2 linked regions of the Halotia branconii CENA392 genome follow. Each later gene encodes a partner of the first gene's protein in a complex. Links are inferred from orthologs where the notes say so. Each region holds a gene or a part of one and is shown on either strand. Other genes may lie near its edges. The genes, in order: rpsG and tig.

Region 1 (7,446 bases):
ATGTCATTGTTACCTTGGTATAAATTTAATCTTTAACAAATTTATTCTTCTCTGCTTTTCCCGTACTCTGTTTACATTCTATCATTTGTTTCCTAGGCAATAAAAAGCCCTAAAGAAATTTCTTCAGAGCTAGGTAAATATTCATACTAAAAAATTTCAGTTGTTAGTGGTCAATTGCTTTTCTGTAACTAACAACTGACCACACTTCGACTACGCGGTAGTTGAGTTTCGGCTACGCTCAACTGCCGCGCAGCGCTGCACTGAGCCTGTCGAAGTGTCGAAACTCAGTGCATCGCTGACCACTGACTAATTACAATTTGACTTCAATATCTACACCTGAGGGTAAATCAAGTTTCATCAAAGCATCAATAGTTTTAGAAGAAGGCTGATATATGTCTATAATCCGACGATGGGTACGGGTTTCAAAGTGTTCTCGCGAATCTTTATCTACGTGAGGCGATCGCAGTACGCAGTAGATTTTGCGTTTTGTTGGTAAAGGAATCGGTCCTATAGCTGTAGCGTTAGTCCGGTTAGCCGTGTCTACAATCTTCTCGCAAGATGTATCTAATAAACGACGGTCAAAAGCCTGTAAACGTATTCTAATCTTCTGCTGCTGTAGAGTTGCCATCTTTAATTTTCTAGGTTCTGATATTAAGGGTACAGGTTACGTACATAAAGCTGTAACCTGTCATTTTATTGGGAGAGGGAAGAGAAAGGAGCAGAAAGGGTTTTGTACCATCTCTACTCCTTTATTATCGGGGCAAAAAGTGCTATTTCAAGATTTTGGAGACAACACCAGCACCGATGGTACGACCACCTTCACGAATAGCGAAGCGCATTCCTTGCTCGATTGCGATCGCATTAATTAGTTCTACTGTCATTTTGATGCGATCGCCTGGCATTACCATTTCTGCTTCGCTGCCATCATCAGAAGTGAAAGCTTTGATAGTGCCAGTTACATCGGTTGTCCGCACGTAGAACTGAGGACGATAGCCAGAGAAAAATGGAGTTTTGCGACCACCTTCTTTTTCGGTCAGTACGTACACTTCACCTTCAAATTGAGTGTGAGGTGTAATCGAACCGGGTTTAGCAATTACCATACCCCGTTCAATGTCAGTTTTTTGGATACCCCGCAGTAGTACACCTGCATTATCTCCAGCCATACCTTCATCAAGACTCTTCTTAAACATCTCGATTCCAGTAACAGTGGTGTTGCGAGTATCTCTAATACCCACCAATTCCACTGTATCGCCGACTTTTACCTTACCGCGTTCAATCCGACCGGTAGCGACCGTACCCCGACCTGTGATCGAGAATACGTCTTCTACAGCCATTAGGAAGGGCTTATCAACAGCGCGATCAGGTGTGGGGATGTATGAATCTACAGCATCCATTAATGCATAGATTTTATCTACCCACTCATCTTCTCCCCGTTGTGTCTTGGCGTTAGTAGTCATTTTTTCCAGTGCTTTGAGACCGGAGCCTGTAACAATGGGGATATCGTCGCCAGGGAAATCATAGGCACTTAATAGTTCCCGGACTTCTAGTTCTACTAACTCTAGTAGTTCAGCATCATCTACCATGTCTTCTTTATTTAAGAAGACAACTAGACTAGGTACACCCACCTGCTTTGCTAACAGGATATGTTCGCGGGTTTGGGGCATGGGACCATCAGCAGCCGAAACCACAAGGATTGCACCATCCATTTGGGCAGCGCCGGTGATCATGTTTTTCACATAGTCAGCGTGTCCGGGGCAGTCTACGTGAGCATAGTGCCGATTACTGGTTTCGTACTCAACGTGGGCTGTATTGATGGTAATACCCCGCGCCTTTTCTTCGGGTGCGTTATCGATTTGATCGTAACCTCTACCAACCGCTTGACCAAGAGCCGCTAAGGTCATGGTAATAGCTGCTGTTAATGTAGTTTTACCATGATCAACGTGGCCAATAGTACCGATATTAACGTGAGGTTTATTCCTTTCAAACTTTGCGCGTGCCATGAATGCTCGTTTCCTTTTCTAATTAAGCGTTCCCTTTGCTTTTTGCAATGATTGCCTCAGCCACGTTGCGAGGCACTTCTTCGTAATGGCTAAACTCCATAGAGAAGATACCCCGACCTTGGGTCTTCGACCGGATATCAGTGGCATAACCAAACATTTCTGCTAATGGGACTTTAGCAGTTACTTTGGCAAGACCATCATCAGATCCCATGCCCTCAATTTGTCCACGACGTGAATTGAGGTCGCCCATAACATCCCCAAGGAAGTTTTCGGGAACTTCGACCTCAACTTTCATCATAGGTTCTAAGAGAGCTGGTGAGGCTTTCATTACTGCCTCTTTCATCGCCATTGAGCCAGCGATTTTGAAAGCCATTTCTGAAGAGTCTACATCGTGGTATGACCCATCAATCAGTGTTGCTTTGACATCAATCAGTGGATAACCGGCTAAAATACCCGATTCGCAGCTTTCTTTCATTCCTTGTTCTGCGGGGCCGACGTACTCTTTGGGTACGCTACCACCGACTATCTTGGAAACAAATTCAAAACCGCTACCAGGTTCTCCTGGCTCCAGATCAATAACAACGTGACCGTATTGGCCTTTACCACCACTTTGACGGATGAATTTCCCTTCTATTTTGGTGACGTGCTTACGAATTGTTTCGCGATATGCTACTTGCGGCGCACCGACATTTGCTTCCACTTTAAATTCGCGTAACATACGGTCTACCAGAATTTCCAGGTGCAGCTCTCCCATTCCGGCAATTACCGTTTGGTTGGTTTCCGGATCAACGTGGACACGAAAGGTTGGGTCTTCTTCTGAGAGAGATTGCAGAGCTTTGGAGAGCTTATCCATGTCATTCTTAGTTTTGGGTTCAACCGCCACTGAGATTACAGGCTCAGGAATAAATAGAGATTCCAGAATTACTGGCGATGCTTCATCAGTAATAGTGTCACCTGTTAAGGTGTCTTTCAATCCTAATGCTGCTCCTAAATCTCCTGCCCGCATTTCATCGACATCAAGTCGTTCATCTGCTTTCAAAATCACCAGACGAGAAATCCGTTCTTTCTTGTTCTTGGTAGCGTTGAGGACATAGCTACCTTTTTTCAGCACACCAGAATAAACGCGAACAAAGGTTAGGCGGCCATAAGGGTCAGCCATAATCTTGAATGCCAGCGCTGACAAAGGTTCGTCATCATCAGCCCGACGCTCTACAGTTTCGCCATTCGGCAGTGTGCCTTGAATTGGTGGTACTTCAGTTGGCGCAGGTAGATAATCTACAACTGCATCCAACATCAACTGTACGCCTTTGTTTTTGAATGCAGAACCACAAAGTACTGGTACAATCGTTCCCGCCGTTGTACCTTTACGCAGAGCAGAACGAATTTCCTCTTCTGTAAGTTCTTCTCCCTCGAAGTACTTATTCATCAGATTGTCATCAGTTTCCGCCACAGCTTCTATCAGCTTGGTGCGGTATTCTTTTGCTTTTTCTTGCAATTCTGCTGGAATTTCTGTTTCTTCAATATCAGTTCCTTGATCGTTGTTGTAAATATAGGCACAATTACGTACTAGATCAACGATTCCTCGGAACTCAGTTTCACTACCAATTGGTAGTTGAATGGCAATAGCATTAGCCCGCAGGCGATCGCGCATTTGCTCGTGAACTCTATAAAAGTTCGCGCCTGTACGATCCATTTTGTTAACAAAAGCGATTCGAGGCACTTTATAGCGGTCTGCTTGTCGCCACACTGTCTCTGATTGCGGTTGCACACCGCCCACAGAACAAAATACTGCGATTACACCATCCAACACGCGCATGGAACGTTCAACTTCAATTGTGAAGTCAACGTGACCTGGAGTATCGATAATGTTAATTTGATGATCTTTCCAGCTGGTACTGATAGCAGCAGCAGTAATAGTAATTCCCCTTTCCCGCTCCTGATCCATCCAGTCGGTTACGGCAGTTCCTTCATGAACTTCACCAATTTTATGAATTATGCCAGAGTAAAACAATATTCTCTCGGTTGTCGTTGTCTTGCCCGCATCTATATGCGCCGCAATACCGATATTGCGTACTCTCTCTAGCGGGATCGTACGTGCCACAGTAGCCTCCTATAGTTTTTGCCTCATGATATCTTGTATATTACTCTTTGTTAAGATTCTATACTTTTACGGAAAACCGTCTTGGTTTTTGTAAATTCGCGATATATCGCTTTTTCCCTTAGTAACGATAATGTGCGAAGGCTTTGTTGGCTTCCGCCATCCGGTGTGTTTCTTCGCGTTTACGAATTGCGTTACCGCTTTCATTGGCTGCATCCATTAACTCGTTAGCTAACTTACTGGCCATTGTGCGGCCTGGTCTCGACCGAGAAAATTGTACTAGCCAACGTAGCGCCAGAGTAGTACCCCGATCTGAACGTACTTCCATTGGTACTTGGTAGGTTGCCCCACCAACTCGGCGAGCCTTGACTTCTACTAAAGGTGTGGCATTTCGCACTGCTCTTTCAAAGGTTTCCAAAGCAGCGCTGCCGGTACGTTCTTCAATAGTTTTTAAAGCATCATAAACAATACGTGCGGCTAGAGATTTTTTCCCATGATGCATAATTCGCCGGATTATCATGCTCACAAGGCGACTGTTGTATACAGAGTCAGGCGGAACTGGCCGCCTTTGAATAACACCACGACGAGACATACTTCAACCTTTAATGCGGATTTGGCAACGAAATTATATGCTATCAGACACTGGATCTTTAGGCAGCGATCGCTGTCTAGACTTAGTTAATTTTTCTCTACAGTTGCAGCAAAGGTGAGCTATGGTCTGGCTGCTTGCAACTGGACATACAAGGCAACAGCATTTAAAAGCCTTATATTTGGGATTAAAATGCTGTAGCACTGATCGGATACTACTTAAAAATTACCTACACTTGCTCACTTAACTCAAGGGTGTAGCTGGATTTTATTGAAAAAGTCAGCACAGCTAGTTTTTGTTTCTTCGCTCACACTTTTAGAGAACGGTTAATCGCATCAATCACGATTAATCGTCTCTGTTTTATTTTGTAGCCTCTTTTGGGCGCTTCGTTCCGTACTTGGAACGTCCTTGTTTGCGGTCTTTGACTCCGGCTGTATCTAGCGTGCCACGAATAATGTGGTATCTTACGCCTGGTAAATCTTTAACCCGACCGCCACGAATCATTACCACAGAATGCTCTTGCAAGTTGTGGCCAATTCCGGGGATGTAAGCTGTGACTTCAAATCCAGAAGTAAGCCTGACTCTCGCTACTTTACGTAGAGCTGAGTTAGGTTTTTTCGGTGTAGTCGTGTATACTCTAGTACAAACACCCCGGCGTTGTGGGCATTGCTTCAGAGCTGGAGACTTGGTTTTCTGACGCGCTTTCTCGCGTTGATTATGTATGAGTTGCTGTATTGTTGGCATGAGTTACAGCGCGTGAAGCTGCTTAGTGGTCTAAGTTTTAACAAATCCTGATTATATCTTTTTTTTTAACTATATGTCAAATTATTATGTTATTTTTAAATTTTTTCTCAATCAATAGCATTTGGTGCAGTGATAGAGAAAGAATTACCACAGCCACAGGTGGCGATCGCCTGGGGATTATGGAAGCGAAAACCACCGCCTATCAAGTCTTCTGAATAATCTACGGCCAAACCGTTGACGTAATCTAAGCTTTCAGCATCTACGACTACTTGAATGCCATTCAAGTCAAAAACGCGATCGCTAATTTCTACTGTTTCATCAAAAGACATATCATAAAACCAATCGTAACAACCACCCGCTTTAACCGCTAATCTAAATAAGATATTTGGCTGTTGGTTTGACTTTAATCTTCTGATTTCATTTGCCGCTGTTTGACTTAGATTAATCATAAAACTTGTTTTGGCAATTCAAACCCCATCTTAAAAAGTATATCGCACTAAATATCCCCACCTAAAATAGGCAGGGATACTTGACGTGCTGTGATTAATTCAGATAATTTGCACAAAAAAATATTTAATTTTTAGCTCCCAATTGTAGCCCTATGAATATTATATCAGTTTTAATTTCCGGTACGGGCATAGTCGTCTTGGTAGCGGATAATATCATCTTCGCCCAAGTATTCGCCATTTTGCACTTCAATTAAAACTAAGGAAATTACGCCAGGATTCTCTAAACGATGAGATGTACACTGAGGTACATAAGTTGATTGATTATTGCCCAACAGAATTTCTTGCTCGCCACAAGTTACCCTAGCTGTACCAGAGACGACAATCCAATGTTCGCTGCGGTGGTGATGCATTTGCAGACTGAGACGGTGTCCTGGCTTAACTTCGATACGCTTGATTTTATATCCACGCCCTTCTTCCAACACAGTAAAAGAACCCCAAGGACGTAGTTCAGTTGCAGCAACGCCTCTGGCAGTGAGCGCGGTGGGTAGGGGCAGAGTGTTAATTTGTGTGGTTTCTTGATATTGAGCCATAGTTACCTCATTTAAAGACATAACAAACCGTCATTATTCTTAACAACTGATGGAAAAATCTGGCGCAATCTTGCAACCGTGAAAATCAGCAATTCAATTCCACCTTGCTAAAGATAGCAAAATCAGACTTTGTGGTGTAAAGAATTACTACTAAAACTGTCGAGTCTACATCAAGTCTTCATCCAGCAAAATGGCTGCTTGTTCTAAACTTTAAAAAATGATTGGAAATGAGAAATGGGGAATGGGGCATGGGGCATGGGGCATGGGAGATTAATTATTATTTGTTATTCTCCCCTGCTCCCTGCTCCCGTGCTCCTCTGCTCCCCTTGCTCTTCATTCATTGCTTTTGTTGTAGGAAAATCCCAATGCCGTTGTGGACACGAGCAGCGGTATTAGGAGAACGGTCGAGTAGTTGTCCTCCTAGATAAAGACTGGTAGAGCTACCACCGTCTAAATTTAGGGCATTTACACAACCTAAAAGCTTCATCAGTTGAGCATGTTCTGCCAAATTAGGGCCTGCCCCACCAGCGCGATTATGCACCGCAGCAATCATTAGTGTGCCTGTTGCAGTTGTACAAATACCGCTACGAATAGCTTTTTCGGCAATAAAAGCATCGCTAAATTTCTCGCTTTTGGCATCAAGGACAATTTGATTGTTTTGTACTAACAATGGCCCGGCTCCGACAATGTAAGGGTAACGGTTAAAGTCAGCAGGGGTAGTGTTACTAGAAATACTGACTGTAGTACCAATTGGTAACTGTGATGCAGTACTAGCAGCATTTTTGCGTAAAGTTAATAGATAGCCATCTGGGGGAATAGGAACGGCAGTTTCACTAGCTTTACCTCCTGGTAACTGTTGGATAATTTGGTTTTTGTTAATTACAAGAATAATTTCGTTGTCACTCAGGGGCGTATAACTAGCTCCCCAAGCTGGAGTGTAGCGGGCAATACCACTTTGTACGTAGCCGCTGTTGAG
Region 2 (7,500 bases), 280 kb from region 1 along the record:
GGCATTTATGTCCGCGCTCAAGGTCATGAGGGTGGTAGCAAGCTGCCATCACCAATCCTCAGACAACATCCTGACGAAGCCTATACAGTTGTGCAGCAAGCACTTGACGAGCTACTGTCTCACGGATGTTCACTCAATCAAGCTAGGGAGCTATTTTTAGCAGAGATTGACTGGCGCTTGCGTTGTAGCGCCCAAGTCCTGGTTGCAGTCCCATCTTATGACATGGGTGCTGGTGAATTAATGGTGTATGAATTAGAAGCAGCCCTCAAAATACCAGTACAACTGGTAGCAATGGAAGAATTAGCCGCTGTGTTAGATAAAACTAACTCAGCTACGGTGGTTACTAGTAGATATTTTATTGGAGATGTAGAAGCGATCGCTGCTCCTAAAGCTGTACGTGTGATACCTTTGGATATCTATGATTACACTAAAGAACTCAATTTGCTCAAAACCCTACCCAAGGAAAACTGTGTAGGCATAGTTAGCCTCAGTTCAGGAATCGCCAGAGCCGCAGAAGTAATTCTCCACGGCTTACGGGGAGATGAACTATTAGTGATGACTGCTCAACCCAAAGATGCTTACAAACTTCATGCGATCGTCAAGCGGGCTGAGGTAATTATCAGCGATCAAGCTTGCTTTGCGACTGTACAGGCGGCAGTGCAAGCATTTGTTGAAGATATTATTCGTCCACCCAAATTGATTAAGGTTGAAAATTATATCGGTACAAATTCGATTAATTTGTTAAAACGAGAACTGGGTTTGAGTTAACCCATAATCAAAGATTATAAAAAGCAAAAAGTTTGTTAAATGTCACAGATTTCAAAAATTTTTGAAACTCATACAGATTCACAGTTTACCAGATTCTGTAAAATATACAAAAACTTGTGAAGATTCTACATATTGGAGCTTCGGTATCCCCTCAAGTAGTAAATGGCATTAATTATGTTGTTTGGTCAGTTGCTCAAAGTCAAGTTTGTCTAGGACATAACGTCAGCATTCTGCTTAATAGTAAACCTCCAGACTCTACTAAAGATTTTGTCAAAAAAGCGGGTATCAATCTGCTTTATATTCATAGTAATCATGGAATATATAACAAACAAGCATTAGAGAACTTACTAAAATATTGTGTCATAGACATTGTTCATTTTCATTCAATATTTATGCTTAACCAAGCCAGCTTATCAGCATATTTGGTTAAACAAAAAATTCCTTACATTGTAACACCACATGCAATAAATCCAGAGTTTCTGAAGAGAGGTTGGTTGAAAAAGTGGCTTTATGGATGGTTAATTGAAAAACCTAGATTGTTAAAAGCATCGGCAATCACAGCAGTCACACTAGGAGAAAAAAGAGCTATACAAAATTATGTTCCTAATTACAAAGGAATGATTTCTTGCATAACTAATCCTGTGAAATTTGAAGATTTTTCCAATATAAAATGGAGTGGAAACACAACTAAGAAAAAACTTGTTTATTTAGGTAGATTCGATGTTTTCCATAAGGGTATTGATATTTTAGTAGAGCTTGCTAGTTTGTTAACACCAAACATTGAAGTGCATTTATATGGAAAAATAGATGCTAAAACTAGCAATTGGTTGAAGCGCATTCAAAATAGTCTTCCTGCAAATATGTATTTTCACCCACCAGTATTTAAAGCAGAAAAAAATAAAATATTGTCCCAAGCAAGTATGTATATCCAAACTTCTCGCTGGGAGGTATTTGGAGTATCAATTGCAGAAGCAATGTATCTGGGATTGCCTTGCGCTATCATGCCAACAATGAATTTAGCTGAGATATTCAAAGAACATGATTTAGGTTTAATTCTACCTAGAAATCTAGAAGAAGCAGCTAAATTACTAGTACATACTTTAAACCAACCAGATATTTTACATCATTGGTCAAAACAAGCTCATTTGTTTGCGAAAGAAAATTTTCAACCCCAAAAAGTAGCGATTGAATACTTAAAACTTTATGAAGAAGTCTTGCATTGATTTTTTAGTTAAAAATAATACTTCAATTAACGTGAGTTCAACGGCTTTAAAAACCCCACTTCCATTAATTTGTTAAAACGAGAACTACTTATACCGTTTCTTTGTAAAGCTGCGCCAAACTCTTTAAACTGCTTGTATTTCTGGTACAGAAATTTGCAAAAACTCTCGCACTCGCTGCATATAAGTTGGTGCATCCTCCAACATTGGGAAATGTGCTGTATTGGGAATCATTGCAAACTCAACTTTGTCATTCAGTGTAGCTGCTTGACGACCCATCTCGGCTGGAATAATTTTGTCATACTCCCCTGCTACCAACAAAGTCGGTACTGTCAATTTAGTAAATTCGCTTGGCATTAATTCAGACTGCGCTTTACTCACTGAAGTAAAAATTGTGCCTAAGGCTGCATCATAATCTGCTTCCAGAAAATCTTGTAAAAACGCCTGACGTTCAGCAGCTAGTATAGGACTATACAAAAATCTCGCCATAAACATCCGGTCAACAAATGGTATTTTTCCCAACCATTTGGGACGGAATTTAACTACATAGCCACCAAATTTATGAAAAGCTGCAAAAGCTTTTTCGTCATACTCAAAAATACCGCTACAAGTCAAAATTCCTCGTTCCACTTTTTCGGGATAGCGATTGAAGAACAAAGTGGCGATAGATGCGCCCATTGAGTGGGCATTAATGTAGATACGCAAAAGATGCAACTTATCTAGTAAAGCTGCCAAATCCTCAGCATATTCTTCCAATTCATAGGTTAACTCTGTAATTGCCTCTGATTGTTCCTGAAAAGATTGAGAATCAACAACAGCTTCACTAGCTTGGACTATGGTTGGCTTACCACCAGAACGCCCAAATCCCCGTAAATCGTAAAGTAAACAATCGAAATGTTCTACTAAAGCTTCAGCCGTACTTCTCCAATACCTAGCTGAACCAGCCCAACCGTGGATAAAAACCATCACTGGTTTTGCCAAGGAAGTGGATGGTTTTTTTATCCATTCGTAGTAATGCTCAACTCCACGAACGTTAATATAAGGCATGTATCTTTTATGATTTGTTAATTACCAGTGGTCGATTGTAGTTTGTTTTTTGCTATTGACCACTGACTAATGACAATTATGCTGATTCTGGCTTCGGTAGTGAAGATGGATGCATGATTAGTTCGGCTGTCGAACGTTTCTCAACCATTTCCCGCGTTACTGTGCAGCGAGTTACATCCTTACGGGATGGTAACTCATACATCACATCCAGCATCAATTCTTCCACAATACCTCGCAAAGCTCTAGCGCCAGTTTTGCGGCGGTATGCTTCTTGAGCGATCGCCCGCAAGGCATCTGGTTTAAAATCTAATTGGACGTTATCCATCTTCAGTAGTTTTTGGTACTGTTTGACCAAGGCACTACGTGGCTCGGTGAGAATCGCCATTAGCGCTTCTTCATCCAGTGGATCTACTACTGCTACCATTGGCACTCGCCCAATAAATTCAGGAATCATGCCAAATTTCACCAAGTCATCCGGTTCCAAATAGCGGAGAGTATCTGCGGTTCGCTTCTCTTTCGACTGTCCTTCTCCAGGCTGAACAAAACCTATTGACTTTTTGCCTGCTCTCTGCTCTACAACTTTTTCTAAGCCGACAAAAGCGCCACCACAGACAAACAGAATATTGCTGGTATCAATCTGGATGCAGTCTTGATAAGGATGCTTACGTCCTCCTTGGGGTGGGACATTGGCAACTGTTCCTTCTAGCATTTTCAGCAAAGCTTGCTGTACGCCTTCGCCAGAAACATCGCGTGTAATTGAGGGATTTTCACTTTTGCGAGCAACTTTGTCAATTTCATCGATATAGATAATGCCTCGCTGGGCTTCCTCTACATCTAAATCTGCCACTTGTAATAGTCGCAGCAAAATATTCTCGACATCTTCCCCTACATACCCAGCTTCTGTTAATGTCGTGGCATCGGCAACAGCAAAGGGAACATCAAGGATTTTTGCCAGAGTTTGTGCTAAGAGAGTTTTGCCACAGCCTGTTGGCCCAATTAACAAAATGTTAGACTTTTGCAGTTCTACCGCGTCATCTGCTCCACCTTTGCCATTACCTTTTGACTGAAGGACTGCCAGCCGTTTGTAGTGATTGTAAACCGCTACTGACAGTACTTTCTTGGCTTCATCTTGACCAATAACGTGGTCGTCTAGATAGTTCTTAATCTCTCTTGGTTTAGGTATTTGATTAAAAGAGAGACTGGAAGAACGGGTGCGACGTTTTTCAGGTGGTTCTGACTTTGGTGCTGGTTGCGACGCAGCGCCATTTGTGTCAAGTAGCTCCTCATCTAGTATTTCATTGCACAAGTCAACGCATTCATCACAGATGTAGACTCCCGGCCCTGCGATTAATTTACGCACCTGCTCTTGAGACTTGCCACAAAACGAACATTTTAAATGGGAGTCGTACTTAGACATACCAGCCTCTTATTTCAGAATGGTGACGTTTTCCCCTGCTGTGGGAAGATTTTGTCTGGAGATAACTTGATCTATCAAACCGTAGTTTTTAGCTTCTTCTGCCGACATAAAAAAGTCGCGCTCAGTATCCGCTTCAAGTCTTTCTAGGGGTTGACCAGTATGATAAGCCATTAACTGATTCAACTTACTCTTAATGTAAAGAATTTCTCTAGCTTGAATTTCTATGTCAATGGCTTGACCTTGAGCGCCTCCTAGTGGTTGATGAATCATAATACGGGAGTCAGGTAAAGACATCCGCTTACCCGCAGTTCCTGCTGTTAATAAGAATGCCCCCATACTAGCGGCTAATCCAAAACATATAGTAACAACATCAGGACGGATTTGCTGAATTGTATCATAGATTGCCATACCTGCGTAGACGGAGCCACCAGGAGAATTGATGTACAGTTGAATATCTTTCTCTGGATCTTCAGAGTCCAGAAATAGTAACTGAGCAACAATTGCATTAGCAATATTATCGTCTATGGGTGTTCCCAAAAAGATAATTCGTTCTCGCAGTAGGCGGGAGTAGATGTCAAAAGCTCTTTCTCCCATGCCGGATTGTTCTACCACCATCGGGACGATGTTGCTAGGACTACTGAGGTGGGAGTAGATATCTACTCGACTATAACTGCTAATGGGGTAGTTTCCCGACTGCGATGTAACCATAAAAGCACATTTGAGAATAAATGAGGACAGAGTTGACAGCAGCGAGAGCCGCCTTTTTCAAGAATGCGATTTCTATTTGAAGTATGTGTTAACCATTATGCCTCATCCATATTCTTCTCGTGTAACACCGTATCAAGCTAAGGCGATAATAAATGCCTTAGTTTACTGAGGATTTTGTAAATATCTAGCCTAAATTAGTCCTAATTGCTGAGTCTTAAGTAAGAATTTTTAACATATTTAAGACTCAGCACTACACTTATAACTGAAAATTTCTGCTTAGGGGAATTTTCATTCTGTGGTATCTGATGTACTTTGTTCTTCAGTCTGAGGTTCTGTTATCTGTGACGTTTCAGTTTCTGCATCTTCGGCAGCACTCAAAGAACCTTCAGGTACAAGCTCAATTGTGGAATTGTCTAACAGCCAATCAATGATTTTTTCTGTTAGTAGCTCGTTTTCCACTACTGATTGCAGTCTGTCTTCATCAATATCTTGGTCTGAGTACTGCTCCAACAGTTCTGTAACTCTAGCTTGAACTTCTTGGGGTGTCACCTCAATAGATTCACGTTTACTGACTTCCCGCAGTCCCATAGACCGTTTCAGGCGTTCAATGGCCTCATCGCGCGATCGCTCTCGTAATTGAGGAATGATATCTTGGGTAAATAGTTTTCTCACATCCAGTCCCTGTTGAGACAACCGGACTGCTGTTTGTGTCAGCATTGTGTCTATTTCTTGCTCAATCAGTGTTGTGGGCAAGTCAACTTCCACATGCTTCAACAGTTCTGCTAATAAAGCTTCCTGCTTATTAGTTTTAGTTTTTTCTTCAGCCTCTTTTTGATATCGCTCTTCTAAAGAAGCGCGCAATTCATCCAAGGTGTTAAAATCACTGACTTCCTGAGCAAAGTCATCATTTAATTCCGCAAGTTCTTTTTCTTTAAGTTCTTTGAGTGTAACGGTGAAAATTGCCGCTTTACCCGCTAATTCTTCGTTAACATAAGGATCTGGAAACTGAGCCGGAATTTCTCTGGTTTCTCCAGGATTCATCCCCACCATGCCAGTTACAAAACCTGGAATAAATTTATCTTCCTGCAAATCTAGTTGAAAGTCGCTTGCTTCGCCTCCAGGAATTGGTGTTGGTTCGGCTGTTTCATCTTCACCTTCAACTTTAGAGAGTAAACCTTTAAAATCGACTACAGCAACATCACCAATTTGGGCTGCACGTCCTTCCACAGGAATCAGTGTTGCTAATCCTTCACGTTCTTGGTTGAGAACGTTTTCTACTTGGGTAGGGTCATACTTAATTTCCTCTGCTTGAGCTTGCAAACCCGTGTACTGCACCAAGTTAACTTCTGGCTCTACATCAACCGCAGCAGAAAAAATTAGGGGCTTTCCTGGTTCATAATTATTTATTAATTCCTCAAACGAAGTACGCAATTGCGGTTGACCAATTGCTTGGATGGCTTCTTGTTTGACTGCTTGCTCTACGCCATCTTGAACTAGTTCTTCCAGCGCTGCTGCCTTGATTCGAGCTGTGCCTAGGCGTTGTAGCAATATCTGCCGAGGCACTTTGCCTTTACGAAACCCAGGAATATTGGTAGTACTAGCTAAATTTTTAATTACCTGCTCGTAAGTTTGCTTGGTAATTTCTGGCGTAATCTCTATTTCCAGCCCTATTTGACTGGCGGGAAGTTTTTCCTGGGTAACTTTCATACTTCGGTTCTATTTTTTGGTATTTTTTACTCCAAGTACATACAAGACGCGATTTACCGCTTCTATAGATTGATGTCTCTTGGTTATGATAGGAGATGCCCACAAGGCAGATCACAAAAATCCAAATATTTATGGATGAGTGTCCTTCAGTAGAGATCCAGTTTACTGCCAATGGCAAAGGACTTGATACTTTACCGCAATAACTTAACCGATTGCATCTCTAAACTTCTAGTAGTTCTTGCGCTTTTCATTGCTGAGGACTCAAAAATCCCTTAGATGTGATTCTGTGAAGATTTTTAATCCCCCTAAAGGGCAATGCTAAATGGACTTATTCATCAGAAGACTAACACCGTGATATCCTAGTTATCAACCAACAGATTTTGTTTCTCATGTTGTACTGTTGGGTTTGCTTTGATTATGATTACCCAACATGGCTATTGAGGTAACGTGTAGCCACCTTTTTAGCTGTACTGGCTTCATTACATTTGGATCATAGTACATCCACTATCTAGGCAACCTGCTCTACAGGTTAAATATTTATTTAATCAAACTGGAGATTTGGACAACGCCAAAACACAAACACCTCAATTTTTTTCACTTAGTAGGGGTTTGTTGTATAATAGTTTATGCTTT

What was found.
Region 2: the proteins of rpsG (region 1) and tig are in contact, whole or in part, in a crystal structure (PDB 3GTY), measured with the Thermotoga maritima proteins. The link is inferred for Halotia branconii CENA392 from one-to-one orthologs. Residues at the interface, in WP_004081843.1 of Thermotoga maritima: Lys34, Lys52, Lys55, Glu59, Arg62, Gln63, Glu66, Asn67, Lys69, Val71, Arg95, Ala109, Lys110, Lys111, Gly112, Arg113, Pro114, Glu117, Glu121, Ile124, Ala125, Tyr127, Asn128, Asn129, Thr130, Gly131, Lys135, Asp139, Arg142, Met143; in WP_004081061.1 of Thermotoga maritima: Glu122, Val124, Val129, Leu130, Tyr133, Glu188, Gly259, Ile262, Tyr263, Glu266, Ser270, Glu273, Gln274, Glu277, Arg308, Gln311, Ile312, Ser315, Tyr316, Glu325, Arg329, Arg336, Leu363, Phe366, Trp367, Arg373, Leu377, Arg381, Leu384, Glu387.

What each region holds. Positions count from the first base shown.
Region 1 is NZ_CP124543.1:588,639-596,084, forward strand. The notes cover bases 2,956-5,743. They hold rpsG (30S ribosomal protein S7), read right to left. Parts: upstream 4,691-5,743; coding sequence 4,220-4,690; downstream 2,956-4,219. Other genes in these bases: fusA (elongation factor G), read right to left, coding at 2,956-4,101; rpsL (30S ribosomal protein S12), read right to left, coding at 5,048-5,431; QI031_RS02655 (HesB/IscA family protein), read right to left, coding at 5,539-5,743. In the rest of the region: QI031_RS02625 (LON peptidase substrate-binding domain-containing protein), read right to left, coding at 1-7; rpsJ (30S ribosomal protein S10), read right to left, coding at 311-628; tuf (elongation factor Tu), read right to left, coding at 771-2,000; more of fusA, read right to left, coding at 2,023-2,955; more of QI031_RS02655, read right to left, coding at 5,744-5,880; QI031_RS02660 (cupin domain-containing protein), read right to left, coding at 6,051-6,470; QI031_RS02665 (phosphodiester glycosidase family protein), read right to left, coding at 6,808-7,446.
Region 2 is NZ_CP124543.1:873,701-881,200, reverse strand. What follows is about bases 4,659-7,500. They hold tig (trigger factor), read right to left. Parts: upstream 6,868-7,500; coding sequence 5,449-6,867; downstream 4,659-5,448. Other genes in these bases: clpP (ATP-dependent Clp endopeptidase proteolytic subunit ClpP), read right to left, coding at 4,659-5,160. Outside these bases: QI031_RS03895 (GntR family transcriptional regulator), read left to right, coding at 1-768; QI031_RS03890 (glycosyltransferase family 4 protein), read left to right, coding at 885-1,991; QI031_RS03885 (alpha/beta fold hydrolase), read right to left, coding at 2,115-3,035; ATP-dependent protease ATP-binding subunit ClpX, read right to left, coding at 3,112-4,452; more of clpP, read right to left, coding at 4,462-4,658. UniProt on the Bacillus subtilis protein: Involved in protein export. Acts as a chaperone by maintaining the newly synthesized protein in an open conformation. Functions as a peptidyl-prolyl cis-trans isomerase.